2 regions of the Ensifer sp. Root954 genome follow, and region 1 is predicted to be linked to the other one. Evidence: riboswitches for the same ligand, from Rfam matches in the RefSeq annotation. Region 1 holds a riboswitch; the other holds the start of a gene.
What was found. Region 1 has a riboswitch for S-adenosylmethionine ahead of ASE71_RS31555 (O-succinylhomoserine sulfhydrylase). Riboswitches for the same ligand answer to the same signal wherever they lie in the genome.

Region 1 (7,507 bases):
CGCGCACCAGCGTCGGCGAGGTCTCGCTGGTCATCATGATCGCCAGCACGACGACTTCGACGAGCACCGCCGACAGCGTGAGGATCATCGTGCCATAGGGATCGCCGACCTTGGATGCCAGAACCTCGGCGTGATGCGACACCCGCAGCGAAGCAAGCACGATCGCAACCACCAGACCGGCGGCACCGAGAAGCGTTGCGAGGCGCCCCATCTCAAGCAGGCGATCTTCGAGCGCAAGCCCGGCGACCGCGGCAAGCATGGCGACGATCAGCAGGCGTTCCGCTTTCATGCGCATCAACAAAACGCCCTCCACCGAAAGCCTGTCCTGCCCATCACCGGAACTATAGGGGCCGCGTCCCGCAAAGCAAATGACGGAAAGAGGACTATTTTCCTCCCGATTCTTTACCGCCCTGCAGCGTTTCGGTAGTGTGGCCGGGAACCAAAGCAGCAAGTGGCCGCCTGCCCGGCCTGGATCTCTCGTCATGTTGTCTCACGGCACGATCTGGCACGCTATCGACACCCTGGCCGAGCGCCACCAGCTCTCGCCGTCCGGCCTCGCGCGCCGTGCCGGCCTCGACCCGACCTCCTTCAACAAATCCAAACGTCGCTCCGCCGACGGGCGCGAGCGCTGGCCCTCGACAGAATCGATCGCCAAGGTGCTGGGGGCGACGGGCGCCACCATGGACCAGTTCACAAGCCTACTGCAGCCGGACGGGGCCCCAGCGCCTTCCGAGCCGGTGGCCGCTGCCACGATCCCGCTGATCGGCTTTGCCCAGGCGGGTGCCGGCGGCTACTTCGACGATGGCGGCTTTCCCGCCGGTCAGGGCTGGGACGTCATCGATTTTCCGACGGATGCGGAAAAGCGCAGCGGCACCTATGCGCTCGGGGTCCAGGGAGACAGCATGCTGCCGCTCTACCGCGACGGCGACATCCTGATCGTCGATCCCGGCGCGCCGATCCGGCGTGGCGATCGGGTCGTGGTGAAGACGCAGGAGGGCGAGGTCATGGCAAAGGTGCTCACGCGCCAGACGCCGCGTGTGATCGAACTTCTGTCGCTCAATCCCGAGCATCCGAACCGGAGCTTCGAGACCAGCCAGATCGAATGGATCGCCCGAATTATCTGGGCCAGCCAATAGGACGTCCTTCCTGATGCGGCAGCATTTCTACACCCTTGCCGGCGGCATCGCCGCAATCGCCCTTTTCACCGGCATCCTCTATGCGGGCGCTATTGCCATCCGCGACCGTGAGACCGCCGCCACACCGGAACTCGTTCTCGAAACGCCCGACATGACAGATTTCGAGGCGACGCCGGATCAGGCCGACGACGAGGTCCCGCTCGACCCCGGCGCGTCCTCCGGCGGCGCGGCGACGACCGGCGAGCAACCGCAGGGCACCCCCACAACGGAAAATGCGGCGCGCGCCATCGAGCCACAGCAGTTCGGCCTGCCCGATACGGTCACCAGTGCGCCGCTCGAACGGGTGGAACCGCGTGCGCCGTTGTCGGAACCGAAGAAGGAAGCGAAGGCCGCCGGGCCGACCGTACTCTATCGCCCGGTGGCGGTCGCCGCCGGTGTGATCCAGTTCGACAAGCTGACGCTGCAGATCGACGGCATCGAGCCGGAACAAGCGGAGCGGACCTGCGAAAGCGCCGGCAAGAGCTGGCCCTGCGGCATCGTCGCGCGAACCGCCTTCAGAAACTTCCTGCGCGCACGTGCGATCAGCTGCGATCTGCCCGAAGGAGATTCCGGCCCTTCGGCCACCGCCTCCTGCACGCTTGGCGGACAGGATCTTGCCACCTGGCTCGTCGACAATGGCTGGGCAACGCCGGTTCCCGGCTCGACCCTCGAAAAACGCGCCGACGCAGCACGCCAGGCGAAGCTCGGTTTTTACGGTGACGATCCGCGCGACCTCAGCCACACGCCGATGACATTCGACGATCCGACCCTCGGCATCGGAGTGGACGCCTCGCAGCCGGACTTGTAAATAGCCGCGACAATTCCCAGCTCTCGACCGTCTGCCGAAAGCGGCAGACGGCTCAACTCTTTCAAACGACGCAATTCCGGATCAGGAACCGTCCCATCCCTGGAATCGCTCTACCGCCGGAAAGCCCATGCAACCAAGCCTCAGCCACCACGAAGCTCTCATCTATGTCATGGTGATGATGTCGGCGGTCGACCGCGAGATGAGCGACGACGAGTTTGCCCGCATCGGCCGGCTGGTTCAGTTCCTGCCCGTGTTCGACGGCTTCGACGAGGACAGCCTCGTCCATATCGGCCATGAATGCTCGGCGCAGCTGGCGGCGCCCGAGGGGCTCGACATCATGCTCGAGATCGTGCGCGAAGCGCTGCCGGAAAAGTTCCACGAGACGGCCTATGCGCTCGCCGTGGAGATCGCGGCCGCCGACCAGCGCATCCGCAACGAAGAAATCCGCCTGCTGCAGTTGCTGCGCGACCGGCTTGGCCTCGACAAGCTGACCTGCGCCGCTATCGAGCGCGGCGCGCTCGCCCGCTTCCGCCGATAGGCCGGCCGGTGATCACGCCGAGAAGTCCTGGCGCCTAGTAGATTCCGTTCGGGAAGTAGCGCAGATAGATTTCCTCCAAGCGGCCACTGCGCGACAGCGCCAGCAGCGCGTGATCGATCGCCTGGGTCAGGGCAGGCTCGGACTTGCGGTTCATGATCGTCAGGCCTTCACCGAGGAAGCGCTGCGAGAAGTAGGCGCCATCGACAAGCGTGCAGCAGCCGCCAGCAGCGCTACCCGAGATCCAGAAGGACAGCTGCATGCCGTCGGAAAACACCGCCGGCACATCGCCCTTCTGCAGAGCCGTCAGCATGGCCTCGCGGTCGGGATAGACCTTGGCCTGGATCTTCGGGAAAAACGCCTTGAACATCGCCTCATGCGTGGTTCCGGCGACGACACCGACCGGCTTCCCCTTGAGATCGCTCGGCGCCGAGACTGCGCCCGCCGCCTTGGTGTTGACGGCGACGCGCGCCGGAAGCCGCATGAACGCGCGGGAAAAGGCGAAGCGTTGGCGCAGTTCCGGACCGACGGCGATACCGGCGGCCACCGCCTCGCCCTGCCCCTCTTCCAGCGCCGGCAGCAGCTCCGCATAGGTCACGGCCTGGATCTGGCATTTGGCCTCGATGTCGAGCTCGCGGCAGATCTCGCGCACGAGATCGACATGAAATCCCGAAAGCTTGCCGGACTGGTCGATGAAGTTGAACGGCGGAAAATCCACCGTCGTCAAGAAACGCAGGCGCGCCAGGCCCGTGAGATCGGGCTTGGCGATGCGTTCGCGCGCGTCGAACAGCAGCGGCAGATCCTTGGCCTCGGCCGCAAGCGGCGTCGCGATCAAGGATGCGCAAAGGGCGAAAAGGGAAAGAACTTTCATGGGCAGCGGCCGGCACGTCTCATGTGGCAGGGGCGGCCCTTGGAACCGCGGTGATTCATCGAGCGGTAAAGTAACCGGCCGCAGCGCAGCTGACCATAGGCCACCACGAGAACGCGGTTACACAAGGAACGGGACGAGGAAGAATGGAGCGGGTGATCGGGATCGAACCGACGACATCCAGCTTGGGAAGCTGGCGTTCTACCGCTGAACTACACCCGCGGCGCCTGCGAAACTTCCCGAACCGAGGCGATCTGTCAAGCACCCTTGCGCGGGATCGCGTAAGGGGCGCTGCGAAATCCCCTACTCGGCGCGGAAATGCTTCGAGAGCTTCAGGCCCTGCGCCTGGTAGTTGGAGCCGACGCCGAGGCCATAGAGACCATCCGGCCGTTCCAGCATGTGTTCGTAGATCAGGCGGCCGACGATCTGGCCGTGTTCGAGGATGAACGGCACCTCGTGGCTGCGCACTTCGAGCACGGCCCGGCTGCCCGTGCCGCCGGCCGAGGCATGGCCGAAGCCTGGATCGAAGAAGCCGGCATAATGCACGCGAAACTCGCCGACCAGCGGATCGAACGGCGTCATCTCGGCCGCATAAAGCGGTGGAACATGCACCGCCTCGCGCGAGACGAGAATGTAGAACTCATCCGGATCGAGGATCAGTTCGTCGCGCCCGCGGCTGTAGAGTGGCTCCCAGAAATCGAAGATCGCGTGCTGCGCTTTCTTGTCGACGTCGATGACGGCGGTGTGATGCTTGCCGCGATAGCCGATCAGGCCTTCGGGCCCGGTGCCCTTCAGATCGATCGACAGCGCGATGCCGCCGCCGCTGACGTTCGGCTTGTCGCTCGCCACCAGCACGTCGCTCTCGTGCAGCGCCTGCAGTTCCTGCTCCGACAGGATAGACTGGCCCATGCGGAAGCGGATCTGCGACAGGCGCGAGCCTCGGCGCACGACGATCGGGAAGGTGCGCGGGCTGATTTCGAGATAGAGCGGACCGCTGTAGCCGGCCGGGATCTTGTCGAATTCCTGGGCGCGATCGGTGATGACGCGGGTGAAGATGTCGAGGCGACCGGTCGAGCTTTTCGGGTTGGCCGAGGCCGACATGCCCTCAGGCAGTTCCAGGCTTTCCATCAGCGGCACGATGTAGACGCAGCCCGTTTCCAGCACCGCGCCATCGGTCAGATCGACGACGTGCAGCTTCAGCCGGTCGAGCTTGTCGGCAACGAGGTGAGACGGACCCGGCATGAAGCTTGCGCGGACGCGGAAAGCCTTCGAGCCTAGGCGCAGGTCGAGGCTTGCCGGCTGGATCTGATCGTCATCCAGCGGCTTCTCGCTTTTGAGGCGTCCCGATTCTAACAGCGCGGCGATCGCGCGATCGGCCAAAATCCCAGTGTCGCGGCCCATTGCAGTCCTCTTTTCAGTTGCGAGACAAAACCAAACTCCGGGAATTGACGCAAGCGTACCCTGGCAGTATTGAAGCTTTATCCCGTGGTGATTTGGCCGGTCGGCTTGCAGCCACGTTAAACAAGTAGCTAAAAAGGCCGGGTGTCAAACCGGCCCTTCACGCGGCCGGTTTTTTTGTTTTTGAAAGTGACCGTCACATGAGCAAAAACTGGCGCCCCGCAACGCAACTGGTCCATGGCGGGACCACCCGTTCCCAGCACGGAGAGACCTCCGAGGCGATCTTCCTTACCCAGGGCTTTGTCTACGAGACGTCGGAAGCTGCGGAAGCTCGTTTCAAGGGCGAGACCGAAGGCTTCATCTACGCCCGCTACGGTAGCCCGACCAACGACATGTTTGAAAAGCGCATGTGCATGCTGGAAGGCGCCGAGGATGCGCGCGCCACGGCATCGGGCATGGCTGCCGTCACCGCCGCCATTCTCTGCCAGCTGAAGGCCGGCGACCACATCGTCGCCGCCCGCGCCCTCTTCGGCTCCTGCCGCTGGGTGGTCGAGACGCTGGCGCCGAAATACGGCATCGAGTGCACGCTGGTCGACGGACGCGACCTCGCCAACTGGGAAAAGGCGATCCAGAAGAACACCAAGGTCTTCTTCCTGGAAAGCCCGACCAACCCGACGCTCGAAGTCATCGACATTGCCGGCGTTGCCAAGCTCGCCAACCAGATCGGCGCCAAGGTCGTCGTCGACAACGTCTTTGCGACGCCGCTCTTCCAGAAGCCGCTGGAACTCGGCGCCCATATCGTCGTCTATTCCGCCACCAAGCATATCGACGGCCAGGGCCGTTGCCTCGGCGGTGTCGTGCTTTCCGACAAGGAATGGATCAACGAGCACCTGCACGACTACTTCCGCCACACCGGCCCGGCGATGTCGCCGTTCAACGCCTGGACGCTGCTGAAGGGCATCGAGACGCTGCCGTTGCGCGTGCGTCAGCAGACGGAAACGGCCCGCCGCGTGGCCGACTTCCTGGCAGAACAGCCGCAGGTCGCCAAGGTCATCTATCCTGGCCGCAAGGATCATCCGCAGGCCGACATCATCGCCAAGCAGATGACCGGCGGATCGACGCTCGTCGCCTTCGAACTGAAGGGCGGCAAGGACGCTGCCTTCGCGCTGCAGAACGCGCTGGAGATCGTGCGCATCTCCAACAACCTCGGCGACAGCAAGAGCCTGATCACCCATCCGGGAACGACCACGCACAAGAACCTGACCGACGAGGCCCGCGAAGAGCTCGGCATTTCCGCCGGAACCGTGCGCTTCTCGGCCGGTATCGAGGACAGCGACGATGTGGTGGAAGATTTCGCCCGCGCGCTGAAGGCCGTGAAGGCCTGATTTTACGAAGACACGGCCGCCGTGATCAACGGCGGCCGAACGCCGCTTGCCGGCCGTCACGATATGGTTTCCGGCGGCGGGGCGCCAATGCGCCAGGCACGTTTCACCCGCTCGATCGCGTCAGCACGGCCATCCGTCCCATCATGGGATCGCACAATCTTGCCGTTATTCTTGACGAAACCATCTTGCTGTAGAATACCCTGAAAGACCTGAAGCAAGGTGATGCCCATGTATCGCGCTTTGACCCGCGACATAGAAGTTACGGTGGAGCCGTACTATCTCGAAGAGCAGTCGGATCCCGATGACGGCCGCTATGTCTGGGGCTATCGCATCGTCATCTCAAACCACTCGGACGCGTCCGTGCGGTTGATGACGCGCTACTGGCACATTACCGATGAGAACGGGCAAGTCGACGAGGTCAGCGGTCCGGGCGTCATCGGCGAGCAGCCGCTGCTCAATCCCGGCGATACCTATGAGTATTCGTCCGGATGCCCTCTGGATACGCCCTCAGGCGTCATGTTCGGCCACTACAGCATGGAATCGGAAGGCGGAGAGACCTTCAACGTTGCCATCCCCGCCTTCTCGCTCGATTCACCCGGGCTCGTGCGCACCCTGAACTGAAGCCAATCCGGAACAGCGCGTCCTTCGGACTAGCGTCGCTCTAAATCGCGGCCAGTCGGCCGGAGGCGCCCGCTACTGCGGGCGCACCTCGCTTGCTTCGAAGCGATAGGTCGTCGAGCAAAACTCGCAGGTCACCTTGACTTCGCCATCGTCGATGGTGCTTTCGAGGTCGTCCGTGCTCAGGTTGGACAACACCGACTGAAGCTTCTCGCGCGAGCAGCTGCAACGGTCGTAGACCGCCTGCGGTTCGTAGACGCGGACGCCGCGCTCGTGGAACAGGCGATAGAGCAGCCGCTCGGTTCCGACCATCGGATCGGTCAACTCGTCCATGTCGATCGTTTCGACCATCACCTTGGCTTCGGCCCAGAGATCGTCGTCCCCGAACGCGCTTTCACCATCATCGCCATCACCGCCGGAAAGGTCGGGCTGGCGCATGCGCTCCGGCGCTTCCGGCAGGAACTGGGCGACCATGCCGCCGGCGCGCCAGCGATGGCGCGGCTTGCCGTTTTCGTCGCGATCGAGAAGCTCGGCCACGCCAAGGCGCACCTTGGTCGGGATCTGCTCCGACTGCCGGAAATAGACGCCGGCGATTTCTTCCAGCGTCGCTCCGTCGAGCGCAACGATACCCTGGTAACGCTGGGTATGGGCGCCCTGGTCTATGGTGAAGGCGAGCACGCCCTTTCCGAGCAGCTCGTGCGAAAGGGTCCGGCCGTCCTT
Region 2 (7,507 bases), on a different contig from region 1:
GGTGATGTAGCGGCCGTCGCCGGTCTCGGCAAAGGAGGTGATGCGACCAATGCAGCCGACCTCACAGAGCGCCTGCATCGGTCCGGTGGCGGTGTCGTTGCGACCCTCGCAGAAGGACGGCTGTACGATGCCGATCAGGCGGTTGCCGGAAAGGGCGTCATCGAGCATGGCGAGGTAGCGCGGCTCGAAGATGTTGAGGGGAAGCTGGGCGCCGGGAAGCAGCAATGCACCGGTCAGCGGAAACACCGGAATGATCTCCGGCAAGTCCTTCGGACCGAGATAGCGTGCATTTCCGACGTGCATTTCCGATAGACCCTGCCGGTATTCGCTTTGCCCCGCCAAGGAAGCGTGGTCAACCAGATCAAAAGATGGTGCGCTGCTTGAAAATCTCAAGGGACGAGCGCGTCGATCTTCACAGGTGAAGATGGATCGTGATCGGATCCGCTTACGAAAAGGGGCGCAGATAGCGCCCCTTTCAAAAACATGTCTGACGGCTCAGGAGAACAGGATCGACGAGAGCTTGCGTCGGGCCGCGATGGTTGCCGGATCCTTCGGGCCCCAAACCTCGAAGAACGAAAGCAGCTCGCGCCGCGCGCCGTCGTCGTCGTAAGCCCGGTCGCGCTTCATGATCGTGAGCAGATGGTCGGCCGCAGCCATCCGGTCGCCCTCGACGTTGCGGATCTTGGCGAGCAGCACGCGCGCCTCGTGATCATCGGGGTTTGCGGCGAGGCGCCGTTCGAACTCGTTGGGATCGCCGAGCTTGCGGGCTTCCTCGATCTGGTCGAGCTTTTTGCCGATGGCGGCAATGCCGGCATCCTTGGCAAGATCTTCCGGCAGGCTGGACAGCGCCTCGCGGGCCTCGGTAAGCTGGCCGAGCGCGATCATGCAATCGACCATGCCGGCGATCGCCAAGACATTTTCCGGGTCGGCCTGCAGCACGGCGCCATAGAGGCCGGCGGCGTTCTCGGCATCGCCGGCATCGATGAGCGCCTTGGCGTCGGCGAGAACCGCCTCGATCTCGGCCTTGCTGTCGTCAACGGCGGGACCGGCGATCTTTTCGATGAACTGCTTGATCTGGCTTTCCGGAACTGCGCCCATGAAGCCGTCGACCGGGCGTCCGCCGACGAAGGCGATGACGGCCGGGATCGACTGGATGCCGAGCTGGCCGGCGATCGAGGGATGATCGTCGATGTTCATCTTGACGAGCTTGACGCGGCCTGCGGCTTCCGTGACCACCTTTTCGATGACAGGGGTCAGCTGCTTGCAGGGACCGCACCAGGGCGCCCAGAAATCGACGAGAACGGGCTGCTGCCTGGAGGCTTCGAGCACGTCCTTGGTGAAGTTGGCAGTGGTGGTTTCCTTGATCAGGTCACCGCCCGACGCGGCCGCCGGCGCCGGCTGGCCGAAGGAGGCCGAAGCCGTCATCTGAGTGCCGAAAGACCCTGCATAGGGATTGTCGCTGCCCGTCATTCTTCTCTCCTCGCCGGCTCGTCCGCCAGCTTACTGCATTCGCGCCAAAGATCGTATGTCAGGCCGTGACTTTCAAGACAAGCGGTTCGTGTCCGGTCGCTTCCATGAAGCGCAACAGATCCTTCGAAGCGATCGAGGTCGTTGCGTCGTTGGAAAGCGGGTGGCAGTTGACGATATCGAACGTCATCAGCGCCTCGTCGAGGATGACCTTGACGTTGCCTCCGGTGTCGTTGATCGCGCCGAAGGCGGTTACGGCCCCCGGAATGACGCCGAGATACTCCATCAGCTTCTCCGGCTTGCCGAAGGATACCTTGCTTGCCGCGCCGATCACCTGGTGCACGGTCTTCAGGTCCACCGTCGCGTGCTCCTCGACGGTGAGCAGGAAATAGTTGTCCTTCTTGTCCTTCACGAAGAGGTTTTTCGTGTGGCCACCGGGCATCTCGTCACGAAGCGCCACCGATTCGGCCACGGTGAAAACCGGAGCGTGGTTCTTCGTCTTATGCTCGATTCCAAGTCCATCGAGAAAATTGAAGAGGTCTTCGGCGGTTTTCGGCTGTGATTCACGCATGATTCTCATCCCCAGGGCGTTCGTTTCGTCTCTGCTTTAGGGGAGAAGGCCGTCAGGACGCAATCTCACAGGCGGCGAAGCCGGCCGAAAACGCGGCATTTCCGGGCTTTGCGAAGGGTGTCCAAAAAAATATTCGATTTCTCGTCATTTCCCTGTTGCATTCCAAAATCGCTTAGGCCATATACCGCCCGTCGCCGCAAGACAGCGCCGACGCCACGGTCCACCGACTACCCCCGGACCTTGGATGATGAGCGGGTGTAGCTCAGGGGTAGAGCACAACCTTGCCAAGGTTGGGGTCGGGCGTTCGAATCGCCTCACCCGCTCCAATTTCTCCCAACCACTTCATTTCACAGTCATTTCTGAAATGAAACGGCATTTGCCGTCAGGCATTCCATGCGCCGATAGTGCCGTCCGCACCATGTGGTTCGGACCGCCGAGACGGCTCCTTTTGCATTTTGCCTTTGTTGGTAAAGCCGGTCGCCGTTTCCGCGCTCAGCTCTTCATGAACACATAGTCTGTCTCCTGCCGGCGGATCTCGCCGGGGCGAAGTACCGCGTTCGGGAAGCTGGCGTGGTTGGCCGCATCCGGCCAGATCTGGGTTTCGAGACAGAAGCCGGCAAAGGCGCCGTAGCGGCGGCCCTCGAGGCCGGGGACGGGGATGTTCAGCTTTGCGCCGGTATAGAGCTGCACGCCGGGCTCGGTCGTCAGCACTTCCATCGTGACACCCGAATCGATGCTGCGAGCAAGCGCCACCGAATGTTTCGCCATGCGTTCGTTCGAAAGGCAGAAATTATGGTCGTAGGCGATGCGCTCGCCTTCGGTCTGGCGGCTGAGCCGCGTCATTTCCCGCAGATCGAAGGCAGTGCCCTCGACCGGGCGGATCTCGCCCGTCGGCACCTGGCGTTCGCTGGTGGGCAGATAGTGGTCGGCGGCGATCATGATGTCGTGGCCGAGGGCGTCGGCGCTGCCGTCGAGATTGAAATAGCTGTGCTGGCAGACATTGGCGAGCGTCGCTCGGTCGGTCTCGCTCTCGTAGACGACGCTCAAGACGCCGCCGGGCTTCAGCTGGTAGGTGCAGGTGACCTTGCAATTGCCGGGATAACCGGCGCGGCCATCCGGGTCGGTGATGGCGAGCGTGATGCTGTCGGGCGTCTGCTTTACGATCGTCCAGTTGCGCTTGCCGATATTGTCGCTGCCGCCGTGCAGGTGCGTGACGCCCTTCTCGTTCAGTTCGAGCTGGTAGGCCTCGCCATCGAGCGTGAAGCGGCCGTTGCCGATGCGATTGGCGCAGCGTCCAGGCGTGGCGCCGAGATAGGGCGAGTGGGCGAGGTAGCTTTCGAGATCGGTGAAACCGAGCACAAGCGGCGGCTCATGGCCTTCCAGGCGCAGGTCCTGGATCACCGAGCCCCAGGTCAAGACATGGGCGGTGAGGCCGCCACCGGAGAGCACCACACGATGGACCGGCTCGCCGGATGGCAGGTGGCCGAAGATTTCCGTGTTCTGATGCATATTCACCGCTGGCTCCCACTACAGCGCTGCGCGTCTCCCCAGACGCACAAAGGTCGCCGTACACTTTTGAATTGCTGCATGTTTTGTCCTTGGCTCGGTTAGGATCCAGGGAAACATGCAACGGTGCGATCGCAGCAACCTGCGTCATTTCCAAAGGCACGGCAACCAGAAAATCATACTAAATGCGGCCTGGCGCCGTCTCCGGCCTGAGAGCAAAAACATCCAGCTATTCAAGGTGCTATAGCGACCTCTCGGCAGACATGTCAGCGCGACAGCTGCTTGGTGGCCTCCTGCAGGCCGGCGAGCGTCAAGGGGAACATTCGTCCCTCGAACAGGCCCTTCACCATCGTGATCGACTGGGTATAGCCCCAGTGCTGTTCGGGCACGGGATTGAGCCAGATGGAGCGCGGAAAATGTGCCGTCAGACGAGAGAGCCAGAGGGCGCCCGCCTCGTCGTTCCAGTGCTCGACCGAGCCGCCGGGGTGGCTGACTTCATAGGGGCTCATCGAAGCGTCGCCGACGAAGATGGCGCGATAGTCCCCGCCGTAGGTGCGCAGCACTTCCGTCGTACGGGTAATGTCGACACGGCGGCGGCGATTGTCCTTCCACAGGCCCTCGTAGACGCAATTGTGGAAGTAGAAATGCTCCATATGGCGGAACTCGCTGCGAGCCGCTGAAAACAACTCCTCGACGATGCGGATATGATCGTCCATCGATCCGCCGATATCGAAGAACATCAGAAGCTTCACCGCATTGCGGCGTTCCGGCCTCGTCACCACGTCGAGATAGCCGTGTTCGGCGGTGGCGCGAATCGTGCCGGAGAGGTCGAGTTCGTCGGCGGCACCCTGGCGCACCCAGCGCCGGAGCCGCTTCAGGGCCACTTTGATGTTGCGCGTGCCGAGCTCGATCGTGTCGTCATAATCCTTGAACTCGCGCCGGTCCCAAACCTTGACGGCGCGGCGGTGGCGCGACTGGTCCTGGCCGATCCGCACACCCTCGGGATTGTAGCCATAGGCGCCGAAGGGCGAGGTGCCGGCGGTACCGATCCATTTTGAGCCGCCCTGATGGCGGCCCTTTTGCTCCTGCAGCCGCTGGCGCAAGGTCTCCATCAGCTTGTCGAAGCCGCCGAGTGCCTCGATCAGGCGTTTTTCTTCCTCGCTCAGATGCTTCTCTGCGAGCTTGCGCAGCCAATCCTCGGGGATGACGGCCTCTTCGCTCGCTTCCATCGGGTTGACTGCTTCGAGACCCGAAAAGCAGTGCTGGAACACCCGGTCGAAGCGGTCGATATGGCGTTCGTCCTTCACCAGTGCCGTGCGCGCCAGATAGTAGAAGGCTTCGACGTCGAAGGTGGCGATGCCCGCCTCCATCCCCTCGATCAAGGACAGGAATTCCCGGAGCGTGACCGGGACCTTCGCTGCCTTGAGTTCGAGGAAGAAGGGAATGAACATCTGACCTCAGCTTTTCCCGGTGCCGATCTCCGCGAGATCGTAGGGCGTCGTCTGGTACATCTCGTTGATCCAGTTACCGAAGAAGAGATGTGCATGGCTGCGCCAGCGGTTCTGCGGCGGCAGGGTCGAATCGTTGTGCGGGAAGTAGTCGTGCGGCATCTTGATCGGCACGCCCGCATCCACGTCGCGGAAGTATTCGTCTGACAGCGAGGTCGAATCATACTCCACGTGGTTGAACATGTAGAGCCGGTTGCCCTTTTTCTCGTGCACGAGGCAGACGCCCATCTCCTTCGATTCCATCAGAATTTCGAGGCTCGGCACCTTGTCGATGTCGGCGCGTCGCACTTCGGTCCAGCGAGAAACGGGGACGGCGAAATCGTCGGAGAAGCCGTTGAGGTAGACGGAGGAGCGGTTGAGGTTCTGGTGACGATAGACGCCGAAGGCTTTTTCCTTCAGCGGATACTTCGGCACGTTGTGGAAGTGATAGATCGCCGCCATCGCGCCCCAGCAGACGTTGAGCGTCGAATGCACGTTGGTCTCGGTCCAGTCGAGGATGCGCTTCAGCTCGTCCCAATAGGTGACGTCTTCGTATTCGAGCGTCTCGACCGGGGCGCCGGTGATGATGAAACCGTCGAACTTGCGGCCCTGCACTTCTTCCCAGGTCTCGTAGAAGGAGAGCAGGTGATCTTCCGAGGTGTTCTTGGCGCGGTGAGCGCCGATGCGCACCAGCGACAGTTCCACCTGCAGCGGCGAAGCGCCGATCAGGCGCGCCATCTGGATCTCTGTCTTGATCTTGTTCGGCATGAGGTTCAGGAGCCCGATCTGGAGCGGGCGGATATCCTGACGGATCGCCACGGTCTCGGTCATCACCCGCACGCCCTCATGCGCGAGGGTTTCGAAGGCGGGCAGCGTATCGGGAATCTTGATGGGCATGGGCTTCCACTCGATCAATACAAAAAAACCGGCGGCGATTGATCGCGACCGGTCCTCGGAAATCCAACTTTCCTCGGCCCTTTAGCGACTTGTTTAACGTGGCTGCAAGCCGGCCGGCCAAATCACCACGGAGAATTTGATAGCGCGAGTGGGCCGCGGGGGTCAAGAAAAACGATTCGCGTTGGGGGCGGCTGCCCCTCATCCCGCTGCTGCGACTTCTCCCCGCTGGCGGGGAGAAGTGGCCTTGCCGCACCCGATCGTTCCACGAGTTAAGCTCAGCGGCCGTTCGGCCCATCTTGGTAGCCGGGTTCGCTGTCGGCACGTCTCGGCTTGGGGGCAGCCGTCGTCCTCGTCCCCTCTCCCCGCCTGCGGGGAGAGGGTCAGGGAGAGGGGCTGGTCTGCAGCAGGCTTAGAGCATCCCGCATGCCATAACCCAGCCGGCGGTCAGCCTGATCGATACCGAGCCAAAAGAAACGAAAGCGGATCGGGTCACCGCCGCCAAAGGGCGTCATTTCCTGATGTATCCAGGTCTGCCGTTGCTCGCCGGCAAGGGCGATGTGGAAGTAGTGCCGCCGATGACAGATCGTCCTGCCGTCCTTCGGGTAGTGGTAGTCCTGCGTGACGAGATGGGTGAGTGCTTCCGGCGGCGTCAGCCCGGTTTCCTCGATGAATTCCCGCTGAGCCGATGTCTCCGGGCTTTCGCCTGGTTCCATCGTACCGCCGGGTACCTGCAGCTCGATGTCTGGGAAATCCGGCTCGTCGAAGACCAGCAGGCGGTCCTGCCAGGTGGCGTAGATCAGGACCTTGTGCGCGTCCGGCCTCATCCGTCGCGGCGGGCCATGAAGGCGAGGCGCTCGAAGAGGTGCACGTCTTGTTCGTTCTTCAGGAGCGCACCATGCAGCTTCGGCAACATGGTCTTGGCATCGGCCCTGAGGTCGGCCGGATCGACCTCGTCGGCGACGAGCAGGCGGATCCAGTCGAGCGCCTCTGACGTGGAGGGCTTCTTCTTCAGGCCCGGCGCCTGGCGGATGTCGTAGAAGGCGGCGAGCGCCGCCGAAAGCAGCGTCTTGCGGATGCCGGGATAATGCACCTCGACGATGCGGGCGAGCGTGTCTGCATCGGGGAAGCGGATATAGTGGAAGAAGCAGCGGCGCAGAAACGCGTCCGGCAGCTCCTTCTCGTTGTTGGAGGTGATGATGACGATCGGCCGGTGACGCGCGCCGATCATCTCGCCGGTCTCGTAGACATGGAATTCCATGCGGTCGAGCTCCTGCAACAGGTCGTTCGGAAACTCGATGTCGGCCTTGTCTATCTCGTCGATCAGAAGCACCACGCGGCGATCGGCCTCGAAGGCCTGCCAGAGCTTGCCCTTGCGGATATAGTTCCGGACCTCGTTGACACGCTCGTCGCCGAGCTGGCTGTCGCGCAGCCGCGACACGGCGTCATATTCATAGAGGCCTTGCTGTGCCTTGGTCGTCGACTTGACGCTCCATTCGATGAGTTCGAGGCCAAGTGCGGCAGCGATCTGGCGGGCAAGCTCGGTCTTGCCGGTGCCGGGCTCGCCCTTGACCAGCAGTGG

Region 2: another riboswitch for S-adenosylmethionine. It lies ahead of metA (homoserine O-acetyltransferase MetA); the one in region 1 lies ahead of ASE71_RS31555 (O-succinylhomoserine sulfhydrylase).

The regions. Positions count from the first base shown of each region.
Region 1 is NZ_LMJM01000052.1:204,217-211,723, forward strand. It holds gene ASE71_RS31520 (calcium:proton antiporter) at 1-295, opposite strand, end outside; gene ASE71_RS31525 (helix-turn-helix transcriptional regulator) at 483-1,136, shown strand; gene ASE71_RS31530 (thermonuclease family protein) at 1,150-1,983, shown strand; gene ASE71_RS31535 (tellurite resistance TerB family protein) at 2,111-2,521, shown strand; gene ASE71_RS31540 (transporter substrate-binding domain-containing protein) at 2,556-3,389, opposite strand; tRNA gene ASE71_RS31545 (tRNA-Gly) at 3,534-3,608, opposite strand; gene ASE71_RS31550 (2'-deoxycytidine 5'-triphosphate deaminase) at 3,690-4,787, opposite strand; SAM riboswitch at 4,862-4,940, shown strand; gene ASE71_RS31555 (O-succinylhomoserine sulfhydrylase) at 4,985-6,169, shown strand; gene ASE71_RS36115 (hypothetical protein) at 6,226-6,399, opposite strand; gene apaG (Co2+/Mg2+ efflux protein ApaG) at 6,398-6,790, shown strand; gene ASE71_RS31565 (Hsp33 family molecular chaperone) at 6,863-7,507, opposite strand, start outside.
Region 2 is NZ_LMJM01000022.1:259,822-267,328, forward strand. It holds gene ASE71_RS13240 (LON peptidase substrate-binding domain-containing protein) at 1-303, opposite strand, end outside; gene trxA (thioredoxin) at 496-1,470, opposite strand; gene ASE71_RS13250 (prolyl-tRNA synthetase associated domain-containing protein) at 1,529-2,038, opposite strand; tRNA gene ASE71_RS13255 (tRNA-Gly) at 2,290-2,364, shown strand; gene ASE71_RS13260 (aldose epimerase family protein) at 2,531-3,547, opposite strand; gene ASE71_RS13265 (vWA domain-containing protein) at 3,811-4,995, opposite strand; gene metA (homoserine O-acetyltransferase MetA) at 5,002-5,928, opposite strand; SAM riboswitch at 5,990-6,067, opposite strand; gene ASE71_RS13275 (NUDIX hydrolase) at 6,309-6,752, opposite strand; gene ASE71_RS13280 (AAA family ATPase) at 6,749-7,507, opposite strand, start outside.